4 regions of the Ferdinandcohnia sp. SAFN-114 genome follow, and region 3 is predicted to be linked to each of the others. Evidence: predicted binding sites of a transcription regulator. Region 3 holds the regulator's gene; each other region holds the start of a gene.

Region 1 (7,865 bases), on a different contig from region 3:
CAGCTTATGAATACCGAATTTCAATCGGGCCATGGTTTCGAAGTTTATTCACATTAAATCCACAGCCTGAATTAATGCTTGGAGTTCCGACATTATTTAAAGTGCACGTAATTTTGTCTTTTCTATTATTTGCATCTATTCCATTTACAAAGCTTGTGCATATGTTTAGCTTCCCGTTGCGTTATCCAACAAGAGCACCGCAGCAATATCGCGCACGTAATGGATTTTCGAAAAATACACGTCAGAATTAAGGGGGAGGGCTATCCTCCTCTTTTTTGTTTTGGAATCCATACATGGAGACAAATCAGGAGTTTTATTAATAAACAGAGTCGGAAAGAGTTGGTGATTGAGACACACTCTTTAATTATTGAGCAGTATGAGTCAGAAAGCGGTCTTGAATCTGACAGAGAATTTATTGTTTGGTTGGGGGGTGTCGGAAAGAGCTGGCGATTGAGACACACTTTTTAATTATTGAGCAGTATGAGTCAGAAATTGGCCTTGAATCTGACAGAGGATCTATTGTTTGGTTGAGTGGTGTCGCAAAGAGCTGGTGATTGAGACACACTCTTTAATTATTGAGCAGTATGAGTCAGAAAGTGGTCTTGATTCTGACAGAGAATCTATTGTTTAGTTGGAGGGTGTCGGAAAGAGCTGGTGATTGAGACACACTCTTTAATTATTGAGCAGTATGAGTCAGAAAGTGGCCTTGATTCTGACAGAGAATCTATTGTTTCGGTTGTGTGGTGTCGGAAAGAGCCGCTGATTGAGACACACTCTCAAATTACTTAGTAGCTTGAGTCAGAATTAGACTTTGACAAAGTCTTTTATTTTTTAAAAGATTACCCTGAATTCGGAATAAATAAGTTAAAGATAATTACATCGAATATTCTATCATATATAGTTGGAAAATAAATGAGATAGATAGTAAAGGAGATATATTACTATGAAAACAGCGGGCATTCATCATATTACTGCGTTTGTTGGACTTTCCCAAGAGAATGTTGACTTTTATGCCGGTGTTTTAGGCCTTCGCCTTGTAAAACTTCGAGGCCAATCGCATTTGTGACGTCAATCTCAAGTGAAGGTACGCTAAATGGTGCACCTTTCAGTTATTTTAATATAGTATCTTCAAATCCGCCCCTTATTTCAATATCGGTCCAAAGAAAAAATGGGGTAATGAAAGACACAGCTAGAAACATTATAGAAGGAAAAGAATTTGTCGTTCATATTGTGGATGAAAGCAATGTCGAACAAATCAATAAGACGGCAGCAAGTCTTCCTCCAAATGAAAGTGAAATTGAACTTGCTGGACTGACTCCAGTAGAAAGTAAGAATATAAAAGTACTGGGAATCTGGGAATCTAAAATTCGCTTTGAATGTATTTTAGAGCACTCCATTGAATTAGGTGGTCAAGAGGAAAACTCCGGTTGTGATTTGCTAATCGGAAAAGTGGTCTAGTTTCATGTCAATAAGGAACTGTATAGTAATGGAAGGATCAATCAAGAAAAATTAGGGGCGGTAAGCCGATTGGCAGGAAATTATTACGCGAAAATAGGAGAGGTTTTTGAAATTGAGAGACCAAAGTAGTCATGATTGGTCTCTCTTTTTCTTTTTCCTTTGATATTGACTTTGGCTTTGGTTCTGATTTTGACTTTGACTTTGGTTTTTGTTTTGAATTTGATTATAGTTCATGTTTTGACGTTGACTATGGTTCATGTTTTGTCTTTGATTTTGGTTCATGTTTTGGCTTTGACTAAGATTTATGTTTTGACTTTGACTATAGTTCATATTTAGGCTTTGATTTAGGTTCAAGTTTTGACTTTGGTCCTGGTTCTGGTTTTGGTTATTTTTTATGATTTCTTCAAGCTGTTTCACTTTTTCCTGAAGACTATCAATATCTTCCTGCATCTTTTGCTTATCTTGATCTGACTGGTAATCGTCTACTTGAGATTTAAAGTCATCAGAAACATCGGCATTTAGCTGAATGATTGCACCAATAGTTGCTAAAGCGTCACCGGTAGCAGATAAAACACCGCCAATTATTCCTAAGATGGTTCCACTATTGTTAGGTGGTTTATATTCAAAAGTTCCCGGAGTAGAGTTCCCGCTTTTTACACTTTTTTTGGGGTCAGTTGCAGCGGTGATAACAATAGCCCTTTTATCCTTTTCCATGAACTCCCCCCATAACTATTTCAGATATTATAGGGTCACAATTAGCCCATTTCTAATATATTCACCCAGACTTATAAAGGTGTAGAATTAGTTTTTAATAATCAAACTCTATCCTGTTTTTGTTTTAGGTACAATCTTACGAGGAGTAAAATTGATATCCTCTGATGAATAGACGGTTACGATAAGAGTTCCTCCATGTACCTTTGCACGAATTAATATTGGTTGATTGTATGTATTCTTAAAAAGAAAGTCAGGCCCATACCAACTCACCGTTGCATCGCGCCCAGGTGGTACATAGCCAACACGTTTGGTGTGAGAATAGCGTTTTACAATTTCAACACCTGCACGATCAACAGCATTAAAGAGTGTGGAGGAAGTCTGGCATATTCCACCCCCGATTCCTTCAATTAGTTCTCCCCGAATGATTTCAGGTGCAGGCTGATACCCTCTAGCAGCAGTTCGTTTTCCAACAACTTTATTAAAAGAGAAGGTTTCATTTTGAAAAAGAACATAGCTATCGATGGCTGCTGCTGATAGAGCGATATTTGTGGAGCGCTCCTTATTGGAAGAGTTAAAGTGCGTTACATACTGCCCAATCTGTTTTACTCGAATCGTTGATAATAGCTCGCTATCTACACGGGGATAAATACGCTGTATCGGTACTTCAAGGTATTCTCCTTTTCCGAAGAACGAAGAGTAAAACAATCTTGAAAATTTGTCTTTATCTAATTTTATACCCACATGTTCTTTGATAATTTCATTTGACTTGCCAATTTTTGCATCCTTTGGCTCCTCATATACCTGTTCTTCTAAATAGGTAAGAAAGTCTGTGAATTTTTTTATGTTTAAGGTGGGTATGCCGAGCAGTGGTGTAGAGTATTCAGAACGATTAATAGTTGCGATTGGTTCTCCTTTATATGTTATGTAAAGATTATCCTGAGGATGGAACTGCTGTACAGAAAGGAAAAACAACATTGCCAACAATATTTTCAGTGTCCCCACCACCTTTTCGAAACTCTTTTTTTATAGTATGGATGGTTACTTCGAATTCCATTAAAAATAGGAGAAGTTTTTTCGTTTTAAAATTTGTAACAAATTGTTCAAATTCAAAAAAAAGCCTGTGATTTGCGTCACAACAAGGTTTAAGGCATTTATGTTAAGATAATTATTTTTTACAAATACTTCCTTCCCTTTTCTGTAACAACTTTTTGATATCTCGCATGTTATCATCATTTACACAGTGATAAGCTTTATAAAATAATTTCGCGAAATAAAATTTAGCTTCATTTTTTTCAAGATATTACGAAAAAAACAAGTAGCTAAAAAATTTTTGACAACTTTGTGAAGTTGTACACATATTCGTCACAAGCCACATAGTTGTGAATGAAGAGCATCCATTCGGAAAGGAGTACAATAATGAAAATCAAATGGTTTTTCTTATCGATGGTTATTACTATTGCCACAGTGCTTGCAGGTTGTGAACCCGTAATGGTTCTTGATCCTAAAGGCCCACAAGCCGAGAGGCAAGCCCATGATATCTTACTCTCAATTGGAATCATGGCATTCGTAATTATTGTCGTTTTTGTATTGTTAGTTTATATGCTTGTAAAATATCGAGCTTCTAAAATGCCAGAGGATTACGAGCCACCACATATTGAAGGGAATCCGTGGGTTGAAGCGATTTGTATTGGTATTCCAATCTTAATTGTGGGTTATCTATCAGTTGTTTCGGTTCAAAGTAACTACATTGTCGAGTCAGCTCCTCAAGGCTATGAAGAGCAAGAGCCATTGGTTATTTATGCATCATCTTCCGATTGGAAATGGCACTTTAGCTACCCTGAAGAGGATATTGAAACAGTCAATTATCTATACATCCCAACTGATCGTCCACTTGAATTCAGACTTTATTCATATGGTCCAATCACAAGTTTTTGGATTCCACAACTTGGTGGGCAAAAGTATGCCATGGCCGACATGATCACAACTTTGCATCTTGCAGCCGATGAGCAGGGTGAATTAATGGGACGAAATGCAAACTTTAGTGGTAAAGGATTTGCGGAAAATAGGTTTAGTGTAAATGCCGTATCTCCAAAGGATTTTGAAGAATGGGTAGATGAGGTTAAAGAAACTGCACAACCTCTCACTGAAGAAAAGTTTGAAGAGATACTAGAACCAGGTCATCTCGGACAAATGACGTTCACCGGAACTCATTTAGGGTTCGCACCACCGCCAGAGCATAACCATGGATCAGATGATACTGAAAAAGGTCATGAGGACCATGAGGATGAGCATTCAGAGCACGAAGGTCATACAGAACATAACAATCATTAATAACAGAAATAATTTGAACGCCGAATTTATACTTCAGATAGGAGTTTAAAAAGGAGGATGAAGAGGACCACGTCGACAAAAACGCCACGGCCTCATGTCTTGTCGGCACTAGCACGTCCTGTGCGTCGAAATTTCAAGTGTCCTATTCACCAGACTTTTTAAACATCATCTTCATTTGAAAGGAGTAACAACGGATGGAATTCTTCGAACGTTTTGCCATACCACATCCAAGTCCCGCCATCTATGCAGCGATGGTTGCAATTGGACTTACGGTAATTGGAATTATCGCCGGATTAACCTATTTTAAAAAATGGGGTTACCTATGGCGTGAATGGTTAACAACCGTTGACCACAAACGAATTGGTATTATGTATTTAATCTCCGCATTAATCATGCTGTTCCGCGGTGGGGTAGACGCGGTTATGATGCGTGCACAGCTAGCTTCACCTGAGGCGAAGTTATTAGATGCGCAGCACTATAATGAAATTTTTACAACACATGGTGTAGTCATGATCATGTTCATGGCGATGCCGTTTATCATTGGATTCATGAACTATGTTGTTCCACTTCAGATTGGTGCGCGCGACGTAGCATTTCCACGCTTAAATGCGATCAGCTTCTGGCTCTTTTTTATGGGGGCAATGCTATTTAATATCTCCTTTGTAATTGGGGGATCACCTGATGCAGGTTGGACATCATACTTCCCACTTGCTGGTAACGAGTTCAGTAAATCAGTTGGAACAAACTATTATATGCTCTCGTTACAAATTTCGGGTCTTGGTACATTGATGACTGGTATCAATATGATTACCACCATTCTAAAAATGAGAGCACCTGGTATGACATTAATGAGAATGCCAATGTTCACATGGTCTACATTAATAGCTAACTTAATTATCGTAACGGTTTTCCCTGTATTAACAGTTGCATTAGCAATGGGTACAATGGACCGTCTATTTGGAACACATTTCTTTGCAAGTACAAACGGTGGAATGGATATGCTTTGGGCAAACCTATTCTGGGTATGGGGACACCCTGAAGTGTATATTTTAATCCTACCTGCGTTTGGTATTTACAGTGAGATCATTTCAACCTTCTCAGGAAGAAACCTATATGGTTACAAATCAATGGTTGGTTCAATGGTCATTATCTCAGTTCTTTCATGTCTAGTTTGGGCGCACCATTTCTTTACAATGGGGCAAGGAGCAGCATCAAACAGCTTCTTCTCAATCACAACAATGGCGATTGCGGTTCCAACTGGTGTGAAAATCTTTAACTGGCTGTTTACCTTATGGAGAGGTAAAATCCGTATGACAGTACCGATGCTTTACTCAATTGGGTTTATTCCACTTTTCACAATCGGTGGGGTAACTGGGGTAATGCTCGCGATGTCAGCAGCTGACTATCAGTACCACAATACAATGTTCCTAGTGGCACATTTCCATAACACAATTATTCCTGGTGTAGTATTCGCAATGCTTGCTGCACTCACATACTATTGGCCAAAAATGTTTGGCTTTATGTTAAATGAACGAATCGGAAAATGGGCATTCTGGTCTTTATCAATTGGATTTGTTTTAGCGTTCTTCCCAATGTATATTACTGGATTAGACGGTCAAGCTCGTCGTATGTACACATACTCTGAGTCAACTGGATTTGGTCCATTGAACATGCTGTCATTCATTGGTGCTGGAATCATGGCGATTGCCTTCATTTTAATTGTGTATAACATTTATTACAGTATCCGTTATTCACCAAGAGATATTGGAAGCGACCCATGGGATGCACGTACTTTAGAGTGGGCAACACACACACCTGTTCCTGAGTATAACTTCGCATTTACACCAAGTGTGAACTCCAGTGAGCCATTCTGGGATGATAAGAAGAAGAAGCACAAGCTCTTCCCAGGTAAAATTGAAAAGATTCACATGCCGAACAATAGTGGTGTTCCATTTATCATGAGTAGTATCTTCTTTGTATGGGGCTTCTCGTTCGTATTTGCGATGTGGCCATTGTTGATTATTTCAACAATTGGTATCTTTATTTGTATGGCATACCGTTCATTTGAACAGGATCATGGACGATATATTACTGTTGAAGAAGTAAAGGAAACAGAAGAAAAATTAGGAGGTGCTAAGTTATGAAACTAGATCACTCGCAACCTCTTGAATATAGTACGCACGAAAACGAGTTAAATATTTTTGGTTTCTGGATTTTCCTTGGTGCCGAAATTATGCTTTTCGCAACCTTGTTTACATCTTATTTTACATTAGAGAACCGCGTCGGCAGTGGTCCATCAGGTGCAGAGATTTTTGAAATCTCACCTGTGCTAATTGAAACATTTCTACTATTAACAAGTAGTTTTACAATAGGTCTTGCAGTTCATGCGATGCGCCTTGGCAGACAAAAGGAAATGATTGGATTCTTCGTAGTAACATTGCTTTTAGGTTTAACCTTCCTAGGTGTTGAAATCTATGAGTTTGTTCACTATGTCCATGTCGGAGCTGGACTACAAACAAGTGCATTTACAGCGATGTTATTAACAACATTAGGAACACATGGACTTCATGTTACATTTGGTTTATTTTGGGGAACGATGATTATCCTCCAAATAAGAAAAAGAGGCTTAACTGCACAAACTGCTGGTAAATCGTTTATCTTTTCATTGTATTGGCACTTCCTAGATGTAGTCTGGATCTTCATCTTCAGCTTCATCTATTTGAAAGGAATGATGTAATATGAGAGAACTATTTCCAGCAAAACAAGTCATGGGCTTCGTATTTTCATTAGTTCTTACGCTTATTGCTCTTTCGGTGTACTTCTTAGATTTATCCTTTACGGCAGGACTAACAATTCTGATTGTAACGGCATTTGTGCAAGCATTGCTGCAACTAATTGTATTCATGCATGCTGGTGAATCAAAGGATAAATGGGCAATCTACGGAAATGTATACTTCATGATTTTTATAGCGTTAATTACAATACTTGGTACATTATTCCTGCTTATTTGGGATATGTAATGAAAGTAAGAGTGTCTTTATAGGCACTCTTTTTTTTATGGAGAATAGTAAGGTTAAGGGTTTAATATAGATTATGAGAGGAGGGGGGACCGTTGTATGCTTCGTTTCGATTGAGGTTCAAAGCTTTCATGATTGATTATATATTAATTTTGTCATATTTAGGTTTCCTGTTTATTGCGTCAGTATTTTTGTTTCCGAGTTTGCAAGAATTATTCAAGGGCTCATTAGTAGTCGCGCAGTTCTCAGGATTTATAATGGTGACTTTGCCAGTTTCTCTTTATTTCATAATTAGCGATTCAAAAAATGTCGGACAGTCATTTGGAAAACGTAAATCAGGAATAA
Region 2 (7,865 bases), on a different contig from region 3:
TGATGCAGGAATTATGTCATGTAGTCTCTCAACAACGTTAAGGAGGAGAAATCCATTTCCTTCGGCGCTTTTTCTATGGCCGAGAGGTACGGTTCGTCTAATGAGTTGGGCATAGACTTCTGCTTCGCTCAGTGTTCGGTCAAATTCTTTTTCACTTAGATTAATAAGTAAAGCAATTGCACCCGCGACATGCGGAGCCGCCATGGAGGTTCCTGTTAGTTTGGCGTATTGATCATCCGGATACGTAGAAACGACATCTACCCCCGGTGCCACAAGATCGATTTCTGTATGAGTATTGGAAAATGGAGCAAGCAGCAAATCCATGCTAACGGCTCCAACGGAGATGACTTCGTTATAAGCACCAGGGTATGCATACTCAAATGTATCCTCTAATGAATCCCCTTCATTCCCCGCTGCCACCACGACAGAAATATTTTGATTGACTGCATGTTTAATAGCCTCATGTAATTCAGGTACATCTTGGGGGCCACCTAGTGACATAGAGATTACCCGTACTCTTTCATTGTTAGGTCCCTGCCACTCTACTGCATAGTGGATGGCATTAATGATCCAATCATACTGACCTGCCCCTTCTCCTGTCAGAGCTTTTAAACTTAATATTTGAGCCTTTGGAGCAATCCCTACAACTCCATCGCTATTAAGACTAGCTGCAATCGTACCCGACACATGTGTCCCATGACCATTGTTGTCTTCAAATACATCGGGGTCTCCTTTATAATCACTTGTAAAATTCCGTCCGGCAATAATCCGATCTTTCAGATCAAGATGAGACGTGTCAATCCCAGTATCAATCACTGCAACGACAACACCTTCCCCCTGACTGCTATCTTCCCATAATGAAGGTGCCTGTACCAATTGAACTCCCTCTGGTGTTTCATTTGCCTGATCCACAACTGACTGAATGGTATACGGTAATAATTTGACCTGATTTTTCAAGATGAATCTCCTCCTTCAAATCTAGTTTTCAAAACAATTACCTTCATTCCCCTTCTGTCTTGTGTTTCCTTGGTTGCTTCGATATAGGAACGTTTGTTTCATTATACTAACTGGACAGCCTTTTATCAAGGTAAAATACTGAAAATTAAGAAAATGAATAGATGGTCCCAGATAAAATTCTATTTATCCTTAAAATTACATATGTACATCAGACTAATTCTAATTTTTAAACATTTCTATGTTCCATTGACACTTATCATTCCTATCGATAAAATCAACTAATAATTTCATACCATTACTCGTATAATCTTGGAAATATGGTCCATAAGTTTCTACCAAACTACCGTAAATGGTTTGACTACGAGAAGAGTTCGGCTTTTTGTGTACGCCTGCAAAAAGCTCTATTTCCTTCTCTGTGTCAAACCCTGGGTAAAAGCCCAGGGTTTTCTGTTTATATTGAGGAGGAAGTAAAATGGAAAAAGAATTAGTAAGGAAAAGAATAGCTGTCTCTTGTAAGCAAATCCCCGCAGATCTTGTTATTAAGAATGGAAAAATCATAGATGTGTTTAACCTTGACATCATTGAGGCTGATGTCGCGATTTCAGATGGTATGTTTGTTGGAATTGGTGAGTTTGAGGGTAAACAAGTCATAGACGCGAAGAATCGCTATGTATGTCCTGCTTTTATTGATGGCCATGTGCATATTGAATCCTCTATGGTCTCCCCTTCTGAATTTGCGAAAGTGGTCCTTCCTCATGGCGTAACAACCGTTATTACGGATCCTCATGAAATCGGCAATGTTTCAGGTAGTGAAGGATTATCATTTATGATTGAGGACTCTAAGAATCTCCCGCTTGATGTTTTTCTTATGCTCCCTTCAAGTGTACCTGCTACTTCGTTTGAAAATAATGGAGCAGACCTCAAGGCTAAGGACTTGGAACCATTTTACAGCCATCCACGAGTTCTGGGGTTAGCTGAGGTAATGGACTTCCCTTCTCTCAAAAACGCGGAGGATTCGATACTTGATAAAATTGTCATGACTGCTAAACATCATGGATTAATGGATGGCCACTTAGCAGGAGTAGATACAAATGCGATTGATATCTACCGAACAGCTGGTATCAAAACCGACCATGAATGTAATACGGCACAGGATGCACTAGAGCGGTTAAGACGAGGAATGTATGTATTAATTCGTGAAGGTTCTGTTGCAAAGGATTTAAAAACACTGATAAAGGTCCTCACTCCAACTAATGCACGTCGTTGTCTATTCTGTACAGATGATAAGCATTTAGATGATTTGATCGAAGAAGGAAGTATTGACCATAATATCCGGTTAGCGATTGAAGAAGGGATCTCTCCTCTCCAGGCTATCCAGATGGCTACATTAAACGCTGCTGAATGTTATCGTCTCCCCGATAAAGGTGCAATTGCTCCTGGTTATGACGCAGATTTCCTGTTACTGGACCAGCTTGAGACGATTCAAATAACAGAAGTGTATAAATCTGGGAATCTTGTTGCACAGAATGGTCGCTTTGTTGGAAAATCAGATGCTAAACATGTTCCAAATACACAGTTAATGTCAACTGTTCATGTGTCTGAGTTACATGAAAAAGACATTCAAATCCCATTCCGTAACGGAAATAAAGCAAATATCATTGAGATTATTCCAAATCAATTGATCACAAACAAACTAGTGGAACAAGTTACAGTGGAAAACGGTGATTTTCAGCCATCCATAGAAAATGACCAACTTAAATTAGTCGTCATTGAGCGTCATAAAAACACAGGTAATATCGGATTAGGAGTCGTTAAAGGATTTGGTTTTACAGATGGGGCGATTGCAACAACCATCGCACATGATTCTCATAATATTGTTGCAACAGGCACTAATGATGGTGATATTTTGGTGGCGATACAGGTACTTAAGGACATGAATGGTGGCTTAGTGATTGTCAAAAACAAACAAATCATGGCGTCTTTATCCCTGCCGATAGCAGGACTAATGTCGGATAAAGACTCACAAACTGTGAATGTGGAGCTTGACCAATTAAAACTGTCATTAAGTCAATTAGGGTTTGTCGGTGAGTTTAATCCGTTTTTAACCCTCTCCTTTCTTACATTGCCCGTCATACCATCTTTGAAATTAACAGATTTAGGATTATTTGATGTGGAAACATCTACACATATACCAGTACAAATGAACTAATTTTAATGAACCCCTTGAAAATATGGAATAAGAACAACTAAAAAAAAGTGTCAGGTACCATTGGTCTTGGCATTTTTTTATGTTAGTTAAGTAGCACACTTCTTATCATTTTTTGATACAATCGGCTTTAAATGAAATCATAACAAATAGTAAATTGTTTAAAATTTCACCAAAAGAGGGACAAACTATGTATCCATTTAAACAAACTTTTTTTGCAATCTATTTCTTCGCTACACTTTTGATAATCGGTGGATGTTCACAGGAGGAAAATCAACCTAATAACAATAATGAGAATATCACAAAAACGACTGAGGAAACGGAAATTAATCGTGATGAGGATACCCCATCCCCTACTGAAAAGCAAGAAAAGGCAACTCATTCATTATCTGAACTTACCGTTCATTATATGGATGTTGGTCAAGCTGATTCAACCTTACTACAATATACGGATAAGGGTGAAGAATATACTATCTTGATTGATGCAGGGAATTGGAACAGAGACGATGTCATACATTACTTACATTCCCAAAACATTTCCGAAATTGATATCGCAATTGGTACACATCCAGATGCAGATCATATTGGTCAACTCGATAAAGTTATCAGTACGTTTAGTGTAGGAGAAGTATGGATGTCCGGAAATACGAGTACATCCCAAACGTTTCAGAGGTTACTTCAAGCGATCGATCAAAACGAGGTTGATTATTATGAGCCAAGACGAGGCGATGAATTTAAAGTTGGCCCACTCCAAATTGATATTTTATATCCGATCTCTGTTTCAGAAAATGACAATGAAGAATCTATTTCGCTAAAGCTCACGTACGGAGAGGTTTCTTTTGTTTTTACAGGTGATGCAAGTCGAAATGATGAATTACGGATGATAAATGGTAGTATTGATGTAGACGCTGCTATCCTTCATCTGGGTCATCACGGTTCAAACACTTCTACTCACCCTGCTTTTCTAAAAGAAGTGAGTCCAGAAATTGCAATCTACAGCGCTGGAAAAGATAACAGCTATGGGCACCCACACAAAGAAGTGGTCGATCTAATTCTAGGGTCCAATATTAGACTTTATGGAACGGATGTACACGGGACGATTATTGTTAAAACGGATGGCAAAAACTATGAGGTGTTGACCAAAAAGGACGGTAAGATTACTCCCCCTACTTCTGGACGTGTACCTTTATCAAAGCCAGAACCAACAAAAAAGGATAAACAAGAGCCCGGTGATAAATGTATGAATATAAACACAGCTAGTTTTGAACAGTTACAAGAAATCATTCATTTAGGGCCAGCACGTGCAAAGGAACTGATCAACCTACGGCCTTTTACATCCATTGATGAGTTATCACGCATAAAAGGAATTGGTCCGTCAAGAATGGAAGATATAAAAGCACAAAATCTAGCTTGTGTAGGAGGATAATATGAAAGGCTATTTGGATCGAATCGAAGAAAATCGACATGCAGTTATTATAGTAGAAGAAATCAATAAGGAATTCATCATTCCTATCAATCAATTACCTAAAGAATCATCAGCAGGATCCTACTTTGACATTAGCATCGAAAATGGAAAAATCATTTCCATAACACTAAATGAGAATGAAACAATCTCACAACAACAAAAAGTAGATGATATGATGTCTAAAATCCGTAAGAAGAATTCCGGAAGCAAATTTAAGAAAAATTGACTTGAGTGCCTGTCCCTAATGTATTAATCCAGAAGGGACAGGCGTATTTTTTAGAAAATATCATTTTTATATTGTTTTTCTGATATATTTTAGCGGAATTACCAGCTACCATAGATAAAATGAATGCGATGTATAAATCAAACGCATTTTACGAATTGCGAAAATTGCGTTATGATTAAAAAGTCACAGGAATGTCACATCATCTTGCCTTTTAAGGTGAAATACATGATAGATGCACTTTACCAACAAGGTTCAAATTTCATAGGTATTTCTTCTATTACTAGATAACTAGGAAATTAGAATACACATAAATATGGTATAAATCAGTTAATGTCTTCCCCTTTTAAATGTGAATATGTGAACATTTTCTCGATATAGTATATTAAAACCAGATAATACTTAGTGAAAATTCAACGATGAAGGAGAATTGAAAATGTCAGAAGTATTGATTCAAGAAAAAGAGGCTACAGGCACAGAAAAAGAATTACTTGATCAATTATTAAAACCTGAAGTGCAAGAATCGCTCACTACTTTAGTCGAGCAACTACCAAAGTTAACAGAGGCTGTAAATCTCTTAACAAAAACATATGATTTAGCTCAATTAGTGGCGACTGACGATGTTCTAAAAAATGATACAGTCAGTGCAATCAAAGAAATTTCTGAACCTGTTATTGGCTCAGTTAAATCAATTGCTGCTACTGCTATTGAAGCAAAAGACCGTGCTGAAGCTTCAAATGAAGTGATCGGGCTATTTGGTGTATTAAAATTATTGAAAGATCCAGAAGCACAAAAAATGTTACGTTTTGTAAGCGCATTTCTAGAAGTTCAAGCTGAACGTAAAGCTTAATTAATAATCAGTACCCTTTTTATTACTTAGTAAGGACGGAGGATAAATCATGTCAAAAAAAATCGTCATCTTAGGTGCAGGTTACGGAGGTTTATTAACTGCTCTAACATTACGTAAATATGCAAGTAAAGAAGAAGCGCAAATTACAGTGGTGAATAAATACCCTACTCACCAACTTATTACAGAATTACACCGTCTTGCGGGTGGTACAACAACTGAACGCGCAATCTCTTTCCCGTTAACAAAGCTTTTCAAAAATAAAGATGTCAACGTGGTAATCAGCGAAGTAACGTCTTTCTCAGTAGATGAAAAAGAAGTCCAACTTGCGGATGGTTCTGTTTTGGATTACGACAACTTAGTCGTTGCTCTTGGTAGCCAAACTGGTTTCTTTGGTATCCCAGGTCTTGAAGAAAACAGTTTTGTATTAAAATCAGTTGAAGATGCAAACAGCATCTACCAACACATTGAAAGCAAAATTGCAGCTTATGCGGAATCTAAAAATCCAGCAGATGCAACAATTGTAATCGGTGGTGGTGGGTTAACTGGTGTTGAACTAGTTGGTGAAATCGTAGACCACTTCCCTGAAGTGGCTAGAAAATATGGTGTTGACTTTAATGACCTAGACATCAAATTAATTGAAGCTGGCCCTAAAATCTTACCAGTACTTCCTGATAACTTAATCGAGCGTGCTACTGAAAGTTTAGCTAAACGTGGTGTTGACTTCTTAACTGGCTTACCTGTTACAGGCGTTGAAGGAAATAAAATTTCCCTAAAAGACGGTTCAACAATTGAATCGAACACATTTATCTGGACAGGCGGCGTTGCTGCACTTCCAATCGTTCAAGAATCTGGCCTTGAATGTGATCGTGGTAAAGCAGTTATTGACGAGTATTTGCGCTCTAAATCACATCCAGAAGTATTTGTGGTTGGTGATGCGTCTGTGGCACTTCCAGCAGATGGGGGTCGCCCATTATATGCGCCTACTGCACAAAATGCATGGCAAATGGGTGAAACATGTGGATATAACCTTTTCGCTATCCTTAAAGGACAAAAGCTCGAAGAATTTAACCCAATCAATTCTGGAACGCTTGCTAGTCTCGGACGTAAAGACGGCGTAGCTTCTGTTGGTGGAAACAATATTCCTTTAAAAGGTCTTCCAGCATCCTTGATGAAAGAAGCTAGTCATGTTCGTTACTTATCTCATATTAAGGCCCTATACGGTTTAGCATATTAAGATTTAAATTAAAGGCTCTTTTCTAAAAGATTGTTGCTTTCTGATAATAAAGGCAAAACTAATTGATTGGAGCGTAAGGTGGCGACTCCTCGAAAATGTATTCACATTTTCTTCGTGCGTGGGTTATTTCAATGAAGCAAATTCAATGTCCAAGCGTGAGACTTGAGACCCCGCAGGAGCGGTAGCTACGAGTCCAGTTTCAGCGGCTAGAAACTCGAGAAATTTCAACTCCTCCTTCAGAGGCAAAATACGCCTCTGAAGGAGGAGTCTCCGACGCACAGGAAGTGCTAGTGCCGACTCCGCCACAGGACGTGGCGCTTTAGTCGGCCAATTTTCTCGTTTCTGTCAAGCCGCCTCCACATTTCGTTGAGGAGGCTCAAGCCACGCCCGCGGAAAGCGTCCACCTGAAGCGGAAGTCAACGATATAAAAAACAACAAAGTTTGCGAAAAAACAGCCAAATTAAATAACTACAGAAAGCCAATTTTCTTGAAAATTGGCTTTTTCTATTAGGATTAGGTGTCGTTGCTGGAGTAAATATTGCAAAGTCTTGTTATGCCATTGTTAGTAAGACTTGCGTATTTAACTACATACTTGCACATGATAAAAGAGAACATATTAATGAATGGAGGAATTGTGATGAACTTTAAAAGTAAATTACAAGAAGCCCAAGATATTATCCATACAGCCCATCATCATTTAAAACAAGTGAATTCGAATAGTCCTGAATCAGAGGCATGTCACTTTGCCCAAAGTGAACTAGAGAAGGCGCAACAAATTATCCAACAGGTACAACAACAAATACATAATTAGATTAGTGGATTGAAAAATGGCTGGATATATAAATCCAGCCACTTGAATTTTTTATTCATTTTCCTGTTGTTGAGTAGGAATTTTATAATCAGGATTTATTTCTTTTGCAATTTCCATTG
Region 3 (7,865 bases):
TAGGTCAGCAATTACTGCTTCAGTTGTTAAGAACATAGCTGATACAGATGCTGCGTTTTGTAGTGCAGAACGAGTAACTTTAGTTGGGTCAACGATACCAGCGTCGATCATGTTTACCCACTCGCCAGTTGCTGCGTTGAAGCCAATACCAATTTCTTCGTTTTTCAAGCGTTCAACAACTACAGATCCTTCAAGACCAGCGTTGTGAGCGATTTGACGAACTGGCTCTTCTAGAGCACGAAGTACGATGTTCACACCAGTTGCTTCGTCTCCAGCTAATTCGATAGCAGCTACTTTATTGTATACATTCACAAGTGCAGTACCACCACCAGAAACGATACCTTCTTCAACTGCTGCGCGAGTTGCGTTAAGAGCATCTTCAATACGAAGTTTGCGTTCTTTTAGTTCAGTTTCAGTAGCAGCACCAACTTTGATAACTGCAACTCCACCAGCTAATTTAGCTAGGCGCTCTTGTAATTTTTCTTTGTCAAATTCAGAAGTAGTTTCTTCCATTTGAACACGGATATTGTTAACGCGAGCTGCGATCTTGTCAGATTCACCAGCACCTTCAACGATAGTCGTATTTTCTTTTGTTACTACAATCTTAGAAGCGCGACCTAATTGAGTGATGTCAGCAGATTTAAGGTCTAAACCTAAATCTTCAGTGATTACTTGACCACCAGTTAGGATAGCAATATCTTCTAGCATTGCTTTACGACGGTCACCAAATCCAGGAGCCTTAACAGCTACTGCATTGAATGTACCACGAAGCTTGTTCACAACTAGAGTTGCAAGTGCTTCACCTTCAACATCTTCAGCGATTAGTAATAATGGCTTACCTTGTTGAACTACTTGCTCTAATACTGGTAGGATTTCTTGAATGCTTGAAATCTTTTTGTCAGTAATTAACACATATGGGTTTTCAAGAACTGCTTCCATTTTATCAGAATCAGTTACCATATATGGAGAAGCATATCCACGGTCAAATTGCATACCTTCTACTACTTCTAGTTCAGTAGAGAAACCTTTAGATTCTTCAATTGTGATAACACCGTCGTTACCAACTCGCTCCATTGCTTCAGCGATTAATTGACCAACTTCTTTGTCATCTGAAGAAATAGCAGCAACTTGTGCGATAGACTCTTTACCTTCAATTGGTTTAGAAATAGCTTTTAATTCTTCAACAGCTGTTGTTACAGCTTTTTCAATGCCTCTACGAACTACCATTGGGTTTGCACCAGCAGTAACGTTCTTTAAGCCTTCACGAATCATTGCTTGAGCAAGAACTGTTGCAGTAGTAGTACCGTCACCAGCTACATCGTTTGTTTTACTAGCAACTTCAGCAACTAGTTTTGCACCCATGTTTTCGAATGCATCTTCTAATTCGATTTCTTTAGCGATTGTTACACCGTCATTTGTGATAAGAGGTGAACCGAATTTTTTCTCAAGAACAACGTTACGTCCTTTTGGTCCTAATGTTACTTTTACAGCGTTTGCTAAAGCATCAACACCACGAAGCATAGCGCGACGAGCGTCTTCACTAAATTTAATTTCTTTTGCCATTCTTAAGCCCTCCTCAAAAAATTAAGAATCTATGATATAAAATGCTGTTTTTCTATTAACCGATTACAGCTAAAATGTCGCTTTCGCGTAATACTAAGTATTCAGTACCTTCATATTTCACTTCAGTACCAGCATATTTTGAGAAGATAATGCGATCACCAACCGCAACCTCTAAAGCTACTCTTTCACCGCTGTCTAATACACGACCTGTACCTACAGCAACTACTTTACCTTCTTGAGGCTTTTCCTTTGCAGAATCTGGTAATACGATTCCGCTTGCAGTTTTTTCCTCTGATTCAACTAGTTCAATAACAACGCGATCACCTAATGGCTTTAACAAGTGAAACAACCTCCTCAAATAATATAGATAATTAGTTTCGTCTTCTTATTAGCACTCAACTCACCTGAGTGCTAACACAATTATTATATTAAATAATCTCTACTTATTTTGCAAGTCATTTGAGATAGAAATTTACAAAAAAGTTCAATTTTATCATGCGAAACTTGGCCCACCTATCTATCCTATGTTATAGGCAGGAAAAATAAACCAACAAATTACTTTCTTCAATGAAAATTTGAATTTGCATAATACTAATGGATATAAGCGAATATATGATACAATACAAAAAGTGGACAAAAGTATAAAAACTTGATATTTATTCCAACTACTAAAGGAGATTTTCATGAAAGCTCGTTATTGGTATGTCATTTTCACTTACATTATCATGCAGTTCTCTGGAATTTTAGGTATCCCGCTTCTATTGCTTTTAGGAATCGGAGATGATGTTGACCCGAATACGATTATTGCCCTTTGGACTGTTATTAGTTTTGTGGCGGCACTTCCGATTGTTTTATTTTTATTAAGACAAGATATTAATGAAAGACATCAAAATCTTCATCGTTCTTCAAAAGGAGAAGCGATTGGATGGGCAATAGCAGGTATATTCATGGCAATGACTGCTCAGGTTATTGCAGCTAATATTGAGATTCATTTGCTTGGTATTGAGGCTGGTTCTGAGAACACCCAAGAAATTATGGCCTTGGTAAAATCCCTACCACTGCTTATAATCGTAGTTTCCATTATTGGGCCAATCCTTGAGGAAATTATCTTTCGCCAAATTATTTTTGGTTCCTTATATAAAAAATTTAACTTTTTCATTTCTGCCCTGATTAGTTCGTTAATCTTTGCAGTAGTGCATATGGACTTTACGCATATTCTGATTTATACAGCGATGGGCTTTACCTTTGCCTTCCTTTATGTACGGACAAAACGGATTATCGTTCCAATCTTTGCACATGTTGCAATGAATACTTTTGTTGTAGTGGTTCAAACGATTTTTGCAGATGATATAGAAAGGATCATGAAGCAAGCCGAGAAGCTGCAACAGACATTTATTGGAGGCTTTTAATTTATGCGAAGAACTTCACCTTTTGTAATGGGCATCATTTACACGCTAATGGGGATTCTGTTTACCTATATTGCGATTAATAGTGCAACAGAGACCGTTTGGAACTTCTCTACCATCCTTCTAGCACTTGTCGCAACATTCGACTTTGGTGTGGCTATCCGAATGTTTGTCCTTCACAGTAAAATAAAAAAGATCTCAAAAACAAAAAAATAACCTCACAACGGAGGTTATTTTTTTTATAGATTTCCCTACTCTATCGAATTTGCCGCTTCCATTTCTGCTTTTAGTGCCTTCCTGTAGGCACTTTTTGATACAAGAATACTGATTTCATATAATCCGAATAACGGTACTGTAACCATTAAATGCGAGATTATTTCAGGAGGTGTGATTAAACCTCCGATGACTAATAGAATAAAATACGCGAACTTTCGTATTTTAGATAGAAACATCGGTGTTACTATTCCCAATCTTGTTAAAAACATCACAATAACCGGCAGTTGAAACAAAAAGCCAAACGGTAAAGTCAATTGCAACAGGAATTGAAAATATTCGTTAATTCCAATCACCTGATTTATATCAAGGCGTTCCGCTAACCTTGTCATAAAGTTCACTACAAACGGGAACAAAATAAAGTAGGAGAAAGAAACTCCTATTAGAAAAAGGATTACCGAAAGCGGAATATAACTCAAGGTTACCTTTCTTTCCTTTTCATATAAGCCAGGACTGATGAAGGCCCAAAGCTGATAAAGGAGAAAAGGAGATGAGATAACAAGGGCAATGATAAAAGCAAATTGCATATAGATTTTAATTGGATCTGTCATACGAAAAGCATTCATTGTCAGCTCTTTTGCTTCCTCTGCATTTTGCAAATAGAGAATAACTGGCTCTGCGAGAAAAAAGCTTCCTAATGCAACAATGAAGAAGAAAACGACTACGTAGATCAGTCGTTTTCGTAACTCTCCAATATGATCATAGACGGACATTTCTTTTTCATTCATGTGACTCATCCTATCATTACTTCACATCTTGAGTTTCATTCTTCTTAACATCATCATCGTCATCGTCTGCTAAACCTTTTGTTGCGTTTTTAAACTCACGCAATGTATTACCCGCTGCTTTTCCTAGTTGAGGCAACTTCTTCGGTCCAAAGATTAATAACGCTGCAAATACAATCAATAAAATACTACCAAATCCAAGACTTCCCACTGTAAGTCACCTCCCTACAATTATAAGATCTATTATTATTCTTCACTTGAATCATTTGAATCATTTGAATAATGCTTTAAGAAATATACAAGGGCTTGTAGTTCTATGGCCAAATCAATATGGTGAACCCGAATATGTTCAGGCACATTGATTCGTGCTGGGGTAAAATTAAGAATACCCTTGATCCCTTTATTAACCAAGCGGTCTGTAATCGACTGAGCTGCCCCAACCGGCACCGTTAGAATAGCCACCGTTACATCATCAGGCAATTCTTTTTCCAGGTCATCAAGATGGTGTACCTTTACTCCACCAATACTACTACCTACCTTATTATAATCCACATCAAACGCAAGCTCAATTTTTGTATTATTATTTTTTGAAAAATTATAATGTAAAAATGCTGTACCTAAATTCCCTACACCGATTAGAGTAACCTTCGTTAACTCGTCTTGATCTAAGGTCTTACTAAAAAAGGATAATAAATAATTGACATTATAACCATACCCTTTTTTTCCCAATGCTCCGAAATAAGAAAAATCTCTCCTAATTGTTGCGGAATCAACCTTAACCGCATCACTTAGTTCTGCAGATGAAACCCTCTGTTTTCCTGAGGCATGCAAATTTTTCAAAAATCGATAGTAAAGTGGCAGCCTTTTGGCAGTTGCTTGTGGTATTTTTGATTGTTCAAGATTCACCTTAATTCCTCCACTAACTTGGAACTAACTATAGCTCCCTTATAAAATCTCCGTTCTTTCCACCTGTTTTTTCAGCCAAATAAGTTGGTCCAATGACCATTCCTTTATCAACCGCTTTACACATATCATAGACAGTTAGCGCACAAACAGATGCAGCAGTAAGTGCTTCCATTTCGACACCTGTACTACCCTTTGTTTTAACTGAAACCGTGATATTTAAAATATATTCATCTTGGATTGTCCAGCTAAAACGTATATCAACGCCCTTTAATGCCAATGGATGACACATCGGAATTAACTCTGACGTCTTTTTGGCTGCCATAATCCCGGCAACCTGAGAAACAGCAAGGACATCACCCTTACTAACCTCATTATTTATTATTTGCTCATAAATGATTTTATTTACAGTAATACTTGATTTTGCAATTGCTGTACGGACAGTATCTGCTTTTTCCGTAATGTCGACCATCTTGGCACGACCTTGCTCATTAAAATGGGTAAATGATGACATAAACAAACCCTCCCATAAACTATACACTATTTTAACACATCTGTCTTTGATACATCTGTGAACAATATCATTGCAGTTGCTCTAATTAAACAATATAAGATACACTGATGATAGAAACAAGAGGTGAAATAACATGATTTTACTACAAGTAAATCAGCTCAAAAAGTATTTTGCTGCTGATCTTATATTATCGAATATAAAGTTAGAAGTACAAACTCGTGACCGTATTGCCATCGTTGGACGAAACGGTGCTGGAAAATCAACACTTTTAAAAATTATTGCTGGCCATATGTCTCATGATGGCGGTGAAATTATCAAACCGAAAAGTGTTACCATTGATTACCTCGCTCAGAATACAGGACTTGAATCGAGTTTGACCATCTGGGAGGAAATGCTAACTGTTTTTGCCTCCTTACAAAAGCTTGAAAAAGACCTTAGAGACTTAGAGGTTAAAATGGGAGACCCATCCCTCTTTGAAAATCCGGATGATTACCAAAAATTACTTGAAGAATATGATCAGCTACAGGTTGATTTTAAGGAAAAGGGAGGCTATCAATACGAAGCTGATATTCGATCCATTCTACATGGTTTTAATTTTACAGAAGAAGACTACCAAACCAAAATATCCAGCTTAAGCGGCGGTCAGAAGACACGCCTTGCCCTTTGTAAACTATTACTAACCAAGCCTGATCTGTTAATCTTGGACGAGCCTACTAACCACCTTGATATCAACACACTTACGTGGCTAGAACAATATCTACAAGGATATCCTGGAGCACTATTAATCGTATCCCATGACCGATACTTCCTTGATAAAGTGGTCAACCAAGTTTATGAAATTTCAAGACACACAAGCACCAGATATGTCGGGAACTATAGCAACTATTTAAAACTCAAGGCTGAAAACTACGAACTTGAGTTGAAAAAATATGAAAAACAACAAGAAGAAGTGGAAAAGCTAAAGGATTTCATCGCAAAAAACCTAGTTCGAGCTTCAACCACCAAGCGTGCCCAAAGTAGACGAAAGCAACTTGAAAGAATGGAGCTAATGGACAGGCCGTTAGGTGATGAAAAGTCAGCTTCCTTCCGATTTGAAATCGAGAGGCAAAGTGGAAATGACGTACTAAGTGCAAAAGATATCACCGTTTCGTACGAAAAAGGCAAACCGATTATCAAAAATATTAATTTCAATATTTACCGTGAAGATAGCATCGCTTTAGTGGGTCCAAACGGAATCGGAAAATCAACCTTACTAAAAGCAATTATTGAAAAACTCGACAACGTAGAGGGAACATTTCGCTTTGGTTCACATGTGACCATCGGTTACTATGATCAACAACAAGCGGACCTCAACTCGAACAAGCGAGTTTTAAATGAATTATGGGACGAATACCCTCTTAAAACTGAAAAAGAAATCCGTACGGTTCTTGGAAACTTTCTCTTCTCAGGGGATGATGTGTTAAAAACCGTTTCAACCTTAAGTGGTGGCGAGAAAGCAAGACTTGCCCTTTCGAAGCTAATGATGGAGAAATCTAATTTTCTCATTCTTGACGAGCCTACCAACCACTTAGACCTTGATAGTAAGGAAGTACTTGAAAATGCTCTAATTGATTATCCCGGTACAATCCTTTTTGTTTCCCATGACCGATATTTTATTAACCGCATTGCAACAAAAGTGTTTGAGTTATCTAATGAAGGACTTACAGAATACTTAGGTGATTATGACTACCACCTTGAAAAGAAGTTTGAAATGGAGGAACTCGCAAGGCTAGAAGCCCAAGAGTCAAAGAACACCAAACGTGAAGTGGTCCAAGAAAAGACATCCTATGAACAAGAAAAACAATTAAAGAAGCTTGAGCGTCAAAGAAAACGCAGAATCGAAGAAATCGAGTTGGAAATTTCAACAATCGAAGAAAAAATCGAAGAAAATGAACAGCTTCTCTGTGATCCAGAAGTCTATCAAAATCATGAGGAAGTTCAACGAATTAATGAAGAAAACGAAAAATCCTCAGCAAAACTTGAAGCGCTTATGGAAGAATGGGAATCTCTCCACGAAATCAGTGGATAACTAACATCCTAGAACTTTACACCTATCAACAAAATAAAGATATCCCCATCTCTAATTTTTAGAATGGGGAATTTTTTTGATTATTTACACAAAAAAATATAGTTATACACTATCTTATCCACGTTATCCACATAATCCACACTTATCAACAGACTTATCCACAAAAAATGTCCACAAATACATATTAGTTATTTCGGTACTTTTTATAAGTTTTCCACAAAACCTGTGATTATGTGGATTATTTATCAACAAAAAAGCCCTCTTTAATAAAAGAGGACTTTTTGACTATCTTTCAATGTCTAACCCAGGATTAGCATTCAATGCGTAAGACGAACGCTTTCCTTTTTCGTACAACACACTACCAACTGCAGCAATCATTGCAGCGTTATCTGTACATAATGAAAGTGGAGGAA
Region 4 (7,865 bases), on a different contig from region 3:
AGCATTTCGTAATGTTCAAGTACTTGGTGAAAATGGTGAATATACGGTAACAGGGGAAGTAAGAGTATTCGAAGCAAACTTTTTCTATGCAGTAGAGGATGGTCATGATTATGTAATTCCTGAAACACTTCAAACGGCATCAGAGGGTGCTCCAGCATGGGCGCCATTTGAAATTAACATTTCGATTCCGAAGGATAAAATTCCGACAAACGGAGCATTGATTCTTCATTTATACGAAAGAAGTGCAAAAGACGGTTCGATCACAAATCTTTATCATGCAAAACTTCAACAATTCCAATAAAAGTAGGGAAGGGTCAGACGATAAGTCTGACCCTGTTTTTTCTTGGAATTAGCCAAAGGTTATTGAAGTTGGTCTAATTCATTTTGCAATTCGCGGAGTTGTTCTTTTTCGGCTGTTGTAGAGTTAGCATATGCAGAAGAAAGTGCATTTTTAGCAACCGAAACGGCATCCTGTAAGGATGTATCACTTTGGCCAGCACTCGCTAATTTCGCAACTTCTACGGTTTCACGAGCCTTTTGGAATAAACGGTTTCCCATATTAAATGCCTCCAAGTGATGAGTTTTCGACATTCGCTTTTTTCTTTGCTTCTGCTTCAGCTAGAGTGGAACGGTAAGGAAAGCGCTGAGCATGTTGTTGAACAGCATCTGCACCTTGATGAACAAATCGTTTAGATTTATTACTACCCATCCGTAAATTCCCCCTTTAACAGCTTTAAAAGAAGTGCTTACTTGTAGCACCAGTTATATTGTTTGAGTTTTACGTTTGGGTTATATCAGGTAATTATTTCTGAACCAACCTACTTATTTTTCTCCAATTTTAGAACATCCTCTAAATAAAGGGCAATTCCGTCTTCTTCGTTAGTCATTGTTATATGGTTAGCAATACTTTTTAACTCATCAATCCCGTTACCCATGGCAATTCCGTGACCAGCGTATTCAATCATTTCCAAATCATTGTCTTCATCTCCAAAAGCAATAATTCTGTCTTTTGGAATCTGATAATAGTCAGCAACCTTTTGAATTCCAACAGCTTTATTTAATCCTGATTTAACAATTTCAATCACATGCCAAGGGGCTGCCCATTTGCGATGATCGACTACCTCAGCATGCATGTCAGAAAGATACTTTCGGATATTATCTGCGATTTCTTCATCGGGGTGAATTAGTAATGATGTTGGATCATGTTTTAAGATTTTTCGTAAATCACCCGTTTCAATATTTGGTTTCCCCATTCCAAAAATATCTAACATTGTTTCATCGTGAAAATGAAAATATACATCATCAATTACTTCCGCTAAAATATTTTTTACACGGAGCTCGTCGGCAACATCAACAATTTCTTTTACCGTTTTCAAATCAAGCGTATCATGATAAACTCCCCAATTTTGATCAAGTGGGTGATGGACAAAGGCTCCATTGAAATTAACGATTGGTGTTGTAAGGCCAAGTTCTTGGTAATACATTGAACTGGAACGGAAAGGCCGTCCCGTCGCAATCATCACAATATGGCCGGCTTTTTTGGCTTTTTCTAAAGCGTCTTTTGTTCTTTTTGAGATCGTTTTATCATCTTTTAGTAGAGTACCATCTAGGTCAAGTGCAATTAAATGTTGTTTAGTCATATCAATCTCCTTGTGAACCTTATCTCTTTCCTTAACTTAAACAGATATTAAAATAATCGTCAATTGAAAAGTCAATATTTTTCAATAAACTTCCAACAAATGATACACTAGAGGATGGCAAAAGTTTTCATAAAAGGAGTACAGACAAAAAGATGATTATTATCGAAAATAAGAAATATGCAGAAATACCAGCATTACATATTGTTAAAAATCAGTTAAAAGATGAAGCGTTGCCGTTGATCCTTTTTGTACATGGATTTGGCAGTGCGAAAGAACATAATTTACACTATGCTTATCTTTATGCAGAACAAGGATTTCGGGTAGTATTGCCTGAAGCTGACTATCACGGTGAAAGAGATAGGGGCATAGATGATCATGCAATGGATTTTAAGTTTTGGGATATTGTCGTCAATGAAATTAAAGAACTTCAAATAATTAAGGACGAACTGCTAAACCAAGGCCAAATTGATGAGGCAAGAATCGGTGTGGCAGGTACTTCAATGGGAGGTATCGTGACATTAGGGGCATTGACCCAATACCCATGGATTAAGGCTGCAGTAAGTTTAATGGGTAGTCCATATTATGAAGAGTTCTGTCGGGGGCAAATTGAGGAATTGAAGCGACACGACATTGAACTTCCTTTCTCTGATGCAGAGTTGGAAGAAAAATATGCAGAATTACGGAAATATGATTTAAGCATGCAACCAGAAAAAGTAAACGGAAGACCATTGTTTTTCTGGCATGGTGAAAAAGACAAGATGGTTCCTTTCAAATACACGTATGAATTTTACCAAGAAATTAAACCACTTTATGAGGGGAAAGAGGAGAATCTAACTTTTATTGCTGATACACGAGCAGATCATAAAGTGACAAGAGAAGGACTACTCGCATCTGTTGAATGGTTTAAAAAACATCTATAATAAGAGAAGAACGTGTCACAGTTGACACGTTCTTTTTCATTTGATTTATCGAATTCCTAGTGCGATTTTTGCGTACCGGCTCATCATATCTTTGTTCCATGGTGGATTCCAAACGATGTTAACATCTACGTCTTTTACTTCTGGCAATTCAGTAAGAACGCGTTTTACGTCCATTGCAATCGTTCCAGCAAGTGGGCATCCCATGGATGTTAATGTCATTGTAACTTGGGCGACACCCTCATCGTTCATATCCACATCATAAACAAGACCTAGGTTAACAATATCAATTCCTAACTCAGGGTCTACCACTTGTTCAAGTGCCCCCAACATATTTTCCTTTAAAGCTTCATCCATTTATAACCTCTCCTTTCGAGAAATAGCTTATTTAAAAGGTGTCTAGCTCCAGGTGCCATCGGCTCGAGGTCATAAGCCAATCGCTTCTGAAGGTATAGAACACCTTCGTAAGCGCTCGTCTTATGCTTGTCGCCGAAATACGGCGCCTTGCGCTTTTCTTAAGTATAACGAAACAATCTAAGAATGTGAAATCCCCTGCATTTTGCTAAATATAGTTAACCTCTGAGTTGCTTCATGGCAGCTTCAGACATCCGCTCAGGGGACCAAGCAGGATGCCATACCATTAAAACCTCTATATCATTTACTTCTTCAAGGTAGGCAACTGCATGCTTTACTCCACTGGTAATACTATCATGTAGTGGGCAACCAGGTGTAGTTAGCGTCATTTCAATATACACATTATTATTTTCTTTAATATTAATTTCATAAATAAGTCCTAAATCAACAACATTAATATTTAATTCAGGGTCAATCACTTGTTTTAACTGCTCAAGGATTTTTTCTTTTAATTCCATTATGTTTCTCCCCTTTTATTTAAATAGAACCCTTATAATGCTGTAACTGAAAAAGAATGTTGAAGTGACAACAATGCTTTGGCCAACTGAAAAGATAAGCAATTGTCTAGTTGCAATGGCTAAAATTACGACAACACATCCAGTAATGAAACCTGTAAAAATGGGAACTGCCATTTTTTCATCAATCATTTGTTTTAAAGTAGGTACATCACGTTTACCAATCAGTTTGCTATATTTATGTGTCCACCAAAGAAAAGGAATAATTTTATATAAATAGCCAAGAATGCTACCAGCAATCCACAAGAAAATATAAAGAAAGACAAGGACGCCATAAATTTCGTAATGCCCTGGTAGGAACGCAATAACCATTCCAAAAAAGTGAATAACTAAGCCAAAACAAATGGCAATTAATGAAAAAATAAATGGTTTATCAAGCTTTTTCTTTAATCTAACCTTGATGATAGTGGAAATATGGTAAGAAAATAAGGCGAAACCTGCAAAAAGCAAAACCATACCAACCTGTAACAATAAGTTCACTTCAGTAATAAAGCTGCAAATGGTTACGACAAGTCCGATGGCGTAAATAGTATAGACCCAACTTGATAATTTCATCGAAAATCCGTGAGCTAACGAAAACATAGGGACCATTTTATAAGAAAAGCCGAAAATTAAAAATGTAAACCATCCTGCCACCCCTAGTAGAATATGACTTTTTAGAACAGCAAAATGATCTAGGTGGGCTATTCCCGCACCTAAATTAACAATCAATAGTATTCCTAATGAAATAGTGAGTAACAAGCAAAATAGAGCACTACCAACAAAAGCAGTTAGAATGTTTTTCTTTGCCTGTTTTTTCATTGTCATAAACATTTGAACAAGAAATAATAATATTCCAATTACAGCGAGTGATCCTGTAAAAATAGAAATGGCTGGTGAAAAAGAAAGAGTGATACCAAATCCGCCAAATCCAATTGCCGTTATCCAAAATTGAATAAATCCAAATTTTTCACTCCAAATCGGAGTCAAAAATGCTACCGGTACAAGCTGATACATTGCCCCCATCGCAACCATTAAGGCCCAACCAAGAATAAGTAAATGAGCTGATGATAGAATGGCAGGGGTTCTAAAGTTCCCATCAATCACCATATGTCCATTGAATAGGAGGATGACTTGGGATGTGAACAATGCCGCAACACTAAATAAAATAAAAGAAAGTGGTAGCCGGATATTTGTTTCATTTGATAATTGATGTATCATGATCAAGCAGCTCCTTATTTTGTAATCTTAATTTGAAAGCCGCCTTCAGGATGTGGTTCTGTTATATGCTTGTAACCAAGTTCTTCAAGCTGTTCATATAAAAACATAGGTCTACGATCATTTATAATCGTCAATGTTTCACCTTTGTTTAGTTTCTCGAGAGCCTTTAATGTTCTCATCATTGGTGTAGGAGGCTCAAGACCTCGATTATCTAATTGCATTATTTGACACCTCTTTAGTAAAGGTAACCTTCCAATGTTTTTTATCAATTTGCTCTACCTCGTTTGAAAACCCTTTTGCCTTTAAAATAGGAAATAAAGGAGTCGGTTTGAATGGCGCATGTAAGATGAATGTATCTCCATCCTGTAAAGGTTTAACGGCTTCCATAATCTTTTGAAATGGCTCAATCTTATTTTTAAGATCTTCCCTAACATCTACTTCCACTACTTTTGATTCCACTTAAAAGTCCCCCTTATCAACGTTTATAAACTAATGATAATCATTTTCAATGAGTAACGTTGTGACCTGAATCACAAATGCAAATTTTATTTAGGATTGTCAATTAAGCTGAAATTTAGTTTTAGAAAATCTCATCATGCAGTTTCATATGATCTAATAAGTAATAACCGTCTGTAGTCAAGTCAACAATATGTTTCTTTTTCAAAACAGAAATCGTTCGACTAACTGATTCACGAGTTGTTCCGATCATATTAGCGAGTTCTCGATTTGTAAAATGAGTTGTAAGTTTAAAGCGATTTCCAGTCTTTTCACCATTACTCCTACATAGACGAAGTAAAAGCATAATGATTTGCTCTTGGGTGCTTAACAAAATTTGTTCTTCTAGACGTTTTTGGAGGTCTATTATTTTTTCACCAAGCACTTTAAAAATTTTTATGCAAAGCTCAGGATTTTTTAGCAATATGTCTTCAAACTTATCAATGGGGGTGAAGATGATATTTGAATCCTCGATTACTTCGGCATGTGCGGGATATCCGCCTTTTCGAAAAAAGCCAGCATGAGGAAACATTTCTCCTGCTTCTAGAACAGAAACAATTTGTTCCTTCCCATGCATATCAGACTTGTAAATTTTTACTTTTCCAGATTGGATGAAAAATACACGATCAAGTGGATCGTCTTGCATAAAGATAAACATCTTTTGTTTATATAATCGTGACTGTGAAATTTCTACAATTGGGTCGAGTTCTTCTGATGTTAGTTCCCGAAACAAGGGTACTCCTTTCAATTGTTCACGAATCGATGGCAATCCCATCTGTCTCACTCCTTGTTCAAAATAAACTATATATGCGGTTACTCAACATTTAGTGTAACAATTCCACTTTTTAAAACAGTGATTTAAATCATAGTCGGTGAGGATGACAACAATGTTCAAAAATTGGACACAAAAAAGCTAGGAGTCAAACTCCTAGCTTAGTTATCATGCTTTTCTTCAGCGCAATTAAAGCAAAGTATTCCATTTTTATCATCTAATACAACACCATTAATAAAACCATCTAAACAAAAAATTTCTTTTTCACATTCCTTACATTTGCCTACAAATTCCTTCATGTGTTCACCCCGTTAATTCTTTTAAACTCCACAATCATGAAGAATGACAAGATGTTTACGTGGGATATTCATTTAATCTAATTATCGCATAGTTTTCGGTTCATATGATAAAAAACATACGTAAATAGTGATTAGCTTCACAACATGGTCTAAAAAGACTCGGGTACAATGGACCCATAAATCAAAAGGAGGAATTTTAATATGGTATTTGCAGCGAAAGTAAACGCACCAGATTATGCACCGAAGGATAAGCACCCAACAATCTTTAGAACATTTGATAGTTTACAACCAGGTGAAATCATGGAGCTATCAAATGACCACGATCCAAGACCACTCCAATACCAGTTTATGATCGAACGTGGTGATGCATTCACTTGGGAATACCTTGAACAGGGACCTGAAGTATGGCGCGTTGCAATCGGTAAAAAATAAAAATCAATCGCAGATTCCAATCTTTCACATAGTGTAGGCATAGTCTTTAACGGCTTTGTTTACACTTTTTTTGATTCATGATGTTTTTTTGTTTGGTAGGCTGTTTCATTCATGCTACTATGAAGAAAAAATCAAAAGGGTGTTTACTGATGAAAATACCGACATTCATAGGTGTTCTTTTGGCTGGGGGGGAATCAAGGAGATTCGGAAGCCCTAAGGCATTTGCGCAATTTCAAAATAAATCTTTTTACGAATATGCAATTGATGCATTAAAAGATAACGTGGACAAACTTTATATTGTGAGCCATCCTGTATTAGAAGAGCAATTTCGAAACGAAGCCTCGATTTCCATAATTCAGGATTTACCTGAATTTCAGGGAAATGGACCACTCGCTGGTATATTCACAGTCATGCAGAAAACAAACTCTGATTGGTATGTAATTTTACCTTGTGATACGCCTTTTGTTACAGACAATCTAGTAAAGCAGCTTATTACTTTTACCAATGATCAAAGTATTGATGCAATCGTACCCATTATCAATGAAAGACAACAGCCATTAATTGCCGTGTATCATGCTAGAGTCGCAAAAAAGATAGAACAATTACTTAAAGATAAAAAATTAAAAATGACACAGTTATTAGGCACTTGCAATGTAAAATTTGTTAACGACCAAGATCTTCAGCTACAAGGTATGGAATTTGAGAATATCAATAATAAAGCTGAATATGAAAAAATAAACCGTAAGCCAATTTGAGGATCACACGATATGTATCAAAAAGACGTTGCCATGTTAGGTCGCAACGTCTTTGTTATTATTCAAGTCTAACACTCATAATTTTCTGAAAAATGTGATAAAATAATAATATCAGAGCTATCTTAAAGGAGGGATTATGTTTGAGAGTAGGCTTAATTTTAGGTATAGTAACCTCTGGACTTCTACTATTAATTGGTTTGTCTACTCGTCAATTTGAAACATATTCAGTTATTTCTGGGACTTTGGGTATAATATGTTTTTTACTTGCTGGAATTGTATCTGATACCTTTGTAAGTGGCGATCGTGCAAGAGCGAACTATTACACCGAAAGCAAAAAAGAACGCAAAACAAGAATTCGATATGGACTAACCTAAAATAGTGAGACAATATAAAACACCTCCAAAATGGCAATACTTGAGATAAGTA

Evidence for each region. Region 3 encodes Rex, which represses fermentation and respiration genes when NADH is low (regulators of the CRP and FNR family bind a similar motif). Its sites were predicted from a motif close to TTGTGAAATATTTCACAA; they were not measured.
Region 1: a site for Rex is predicted at 3,512-3,529, ahead of qoxA (cytochrome aa3 quinol oxidase subunit II). Genes of this name have one in related genera too.
Region 2: a site for Rex is predicted at 5,210-5,227, ahead of ACR65M_RS03765 (DUF1641 domain-containing protein). Genes of this name have one in related genera too.
Region 4: a site for Rex is predicted at 5,205-5,222, ahead of ACR65M_RS06730 (DUF2249 domain-containing protein). Genes of this name have one in related genera too.

The regions. Positions count from the first base shown of each region.
Region 1 is NZ_JBPFDQ010000028.1:22,880-30,744, reverse strand. It holds gene narI (respiratory nitrate reductase subunit gamma) at 1-251, shown strand, start outside; partial or broken gene ACR65M_RS10935 (VOC family protein) at 944-1,042, shown strand; partial or broken gene ACR65M_RS10930 (flavin reductase family protein) at 1,048-1,587, shown strand; gene ACR65M_RS10925 (hypothetical protein) at 1,588-2,172, opposite strand; gene ACR65M_RS10920 (VanW family protein) at 2,281-3,147, opposite strand; gene qoxA (cytochrome aa3 quinol oxidase subunit II) at 3,589-4,503, shown strand; gene qoxB (cytochrome aa3 quinol oxidase subunit I) at 4,698-6,647, shown strand; gene qoxC (cytochrome aa3 quinol oxidase subunit III) at 6,644-7,240, shown strand; gene qoxD (cytochrome aa3 quinol oxidase subunit IV) at 7,242-7,523, shown strand; gene ACR65M_RS10895 (RDD family protein) at 7,616-7,865, shown strand, end outside.
Region 2 is NZ_JBPFDQ010000007.1:50,362-58,226, reverse strand. It holds gene ACR65M_RS03785 (S8 family peptidase) at 1-957, opposite strand, end outside; purine riboswitch at 1,237-1,338, shown strand; gene ade (adenine deaminase) at 1,430-3,166, shown strand; gene ACR65M_RS03775 (MBL fold metallo-hydrolase) at 3,354-4,589, shown strand; gene ACR65M_RS03770 (DUF3006 domain-containing protein) at 4,591-4,854, shown strand; gene ACR65M_RS03765 (DUF1641 domain-containing protein) at 5,288-5,701, shown strand; gene ACR65M_RS03760 (NAD(P)/FAD-dependent oxidoreductase) at 5,751-6,935, shown strand; gene ACR65M_RS03755 (hypothetical protein) at 7,573-7,746, shown strand; gene ACR65M_RS03750 (hypothetical protein) at 7,798-7,865, opposite strand, start outside.
Region 3 is NZ_JBPFDQ010000072.1:4,306-12,170, reverse strand. It holds gene groL (chaperonin GroEL) at 1-1,563, opposite strand, end outside; gene groES (co-chaperone GroES) at 1,619-1,903, opposite strand; gene ACR65M_RS19745 (CPBP family intramembrane glutamic endopeptidase) at 2,247-2,972, shown strand; gene ACR65M_RS19740 (YdiK family protein) at 2,976-3,185, shown strand; gene tatC (twin-arginine translocase subunit TatC) at 3,221-3,970, opposite strand; gene ACR65M_RS19730 (twin-arginine translocase TatA/TatE family subunit) at 3,987-4,178, opposite strand; gene ACR65M_RS19725 (redox-sensing transcriptional repressor Rex) at 4,214-4,873, opposite strand; gene moaC (cyclic pyranopterin monophosphate synthase MoaC) at 4,902-5,384, opposite strand; gene ACR65M_RS19715 (ABC-F family ATP-binding cassette domain-containing protein) at 5,518-7,452, shown strand; gene tsaD (tRNA (adenosine(37)-N6)-threonylcarbamoyltransferase complex transferase subunit TsaD) at 7,738-7,865, opposite strand, start outside.
Region 4 is NZ_JBPFDQ010000014.1:68,467-76,331, forward strand. It holds gene ACR65M_RS06685 (BsuPI-related putative proteinase inhibitor) at 1-301, shown strand, start outside; gene ACR65M_RS06690 (DUF3813 domain-containing protein) at 361-558, opposite strand; gene ACR65M_RS06695 (competence protein) at 560-709, opposite strand; gene ACR65M_RS06700 (Cof-type HAD-IIB family hydrolase) at 819-1,640, opposite strand; gene yjfP (esterase) at 1,793-2,560, shown strand; gene ACR65M_RS06710 (metal-sulfur cluster assembly factor) at 2,606-2,914, opposite strand; gene ACR65M_RS06715 (metal-sulfur cluster assembly factor) at 3,130-3,429, opposite strand; gene ACR65M_RS06720 (heme-copper oxidase family protein) at 3,445-4,686, opposite strand; gene ACR65M_RS06725 (DUF2249 domain-containing protein) at 4,701-4,907, opposite strand; gene ACR65M_RS06730 (DUF2249 domain-containing protein) at 4,894-5,145, opposite strand; gene ACR65M_RS06735 (cyclic nucleotide-binding domain-containing protein) at 5,267-5,956, opposite strand; gene ACR65M_RS06740 (hypothetical protein) at 6,115-6,252, opposite strand; gene ACR65M_RS06745 (DUF2249 domain-containing protein) at 6,454-6,684, shown strand; gene ACR65M_RS06750 (molybdenum cofactor guanylyltransferase) at 6,834-7,439, shown strand; gene ACR65M_RS06755 (DUF5316 family protein) at 7,580-7,813, shown strand.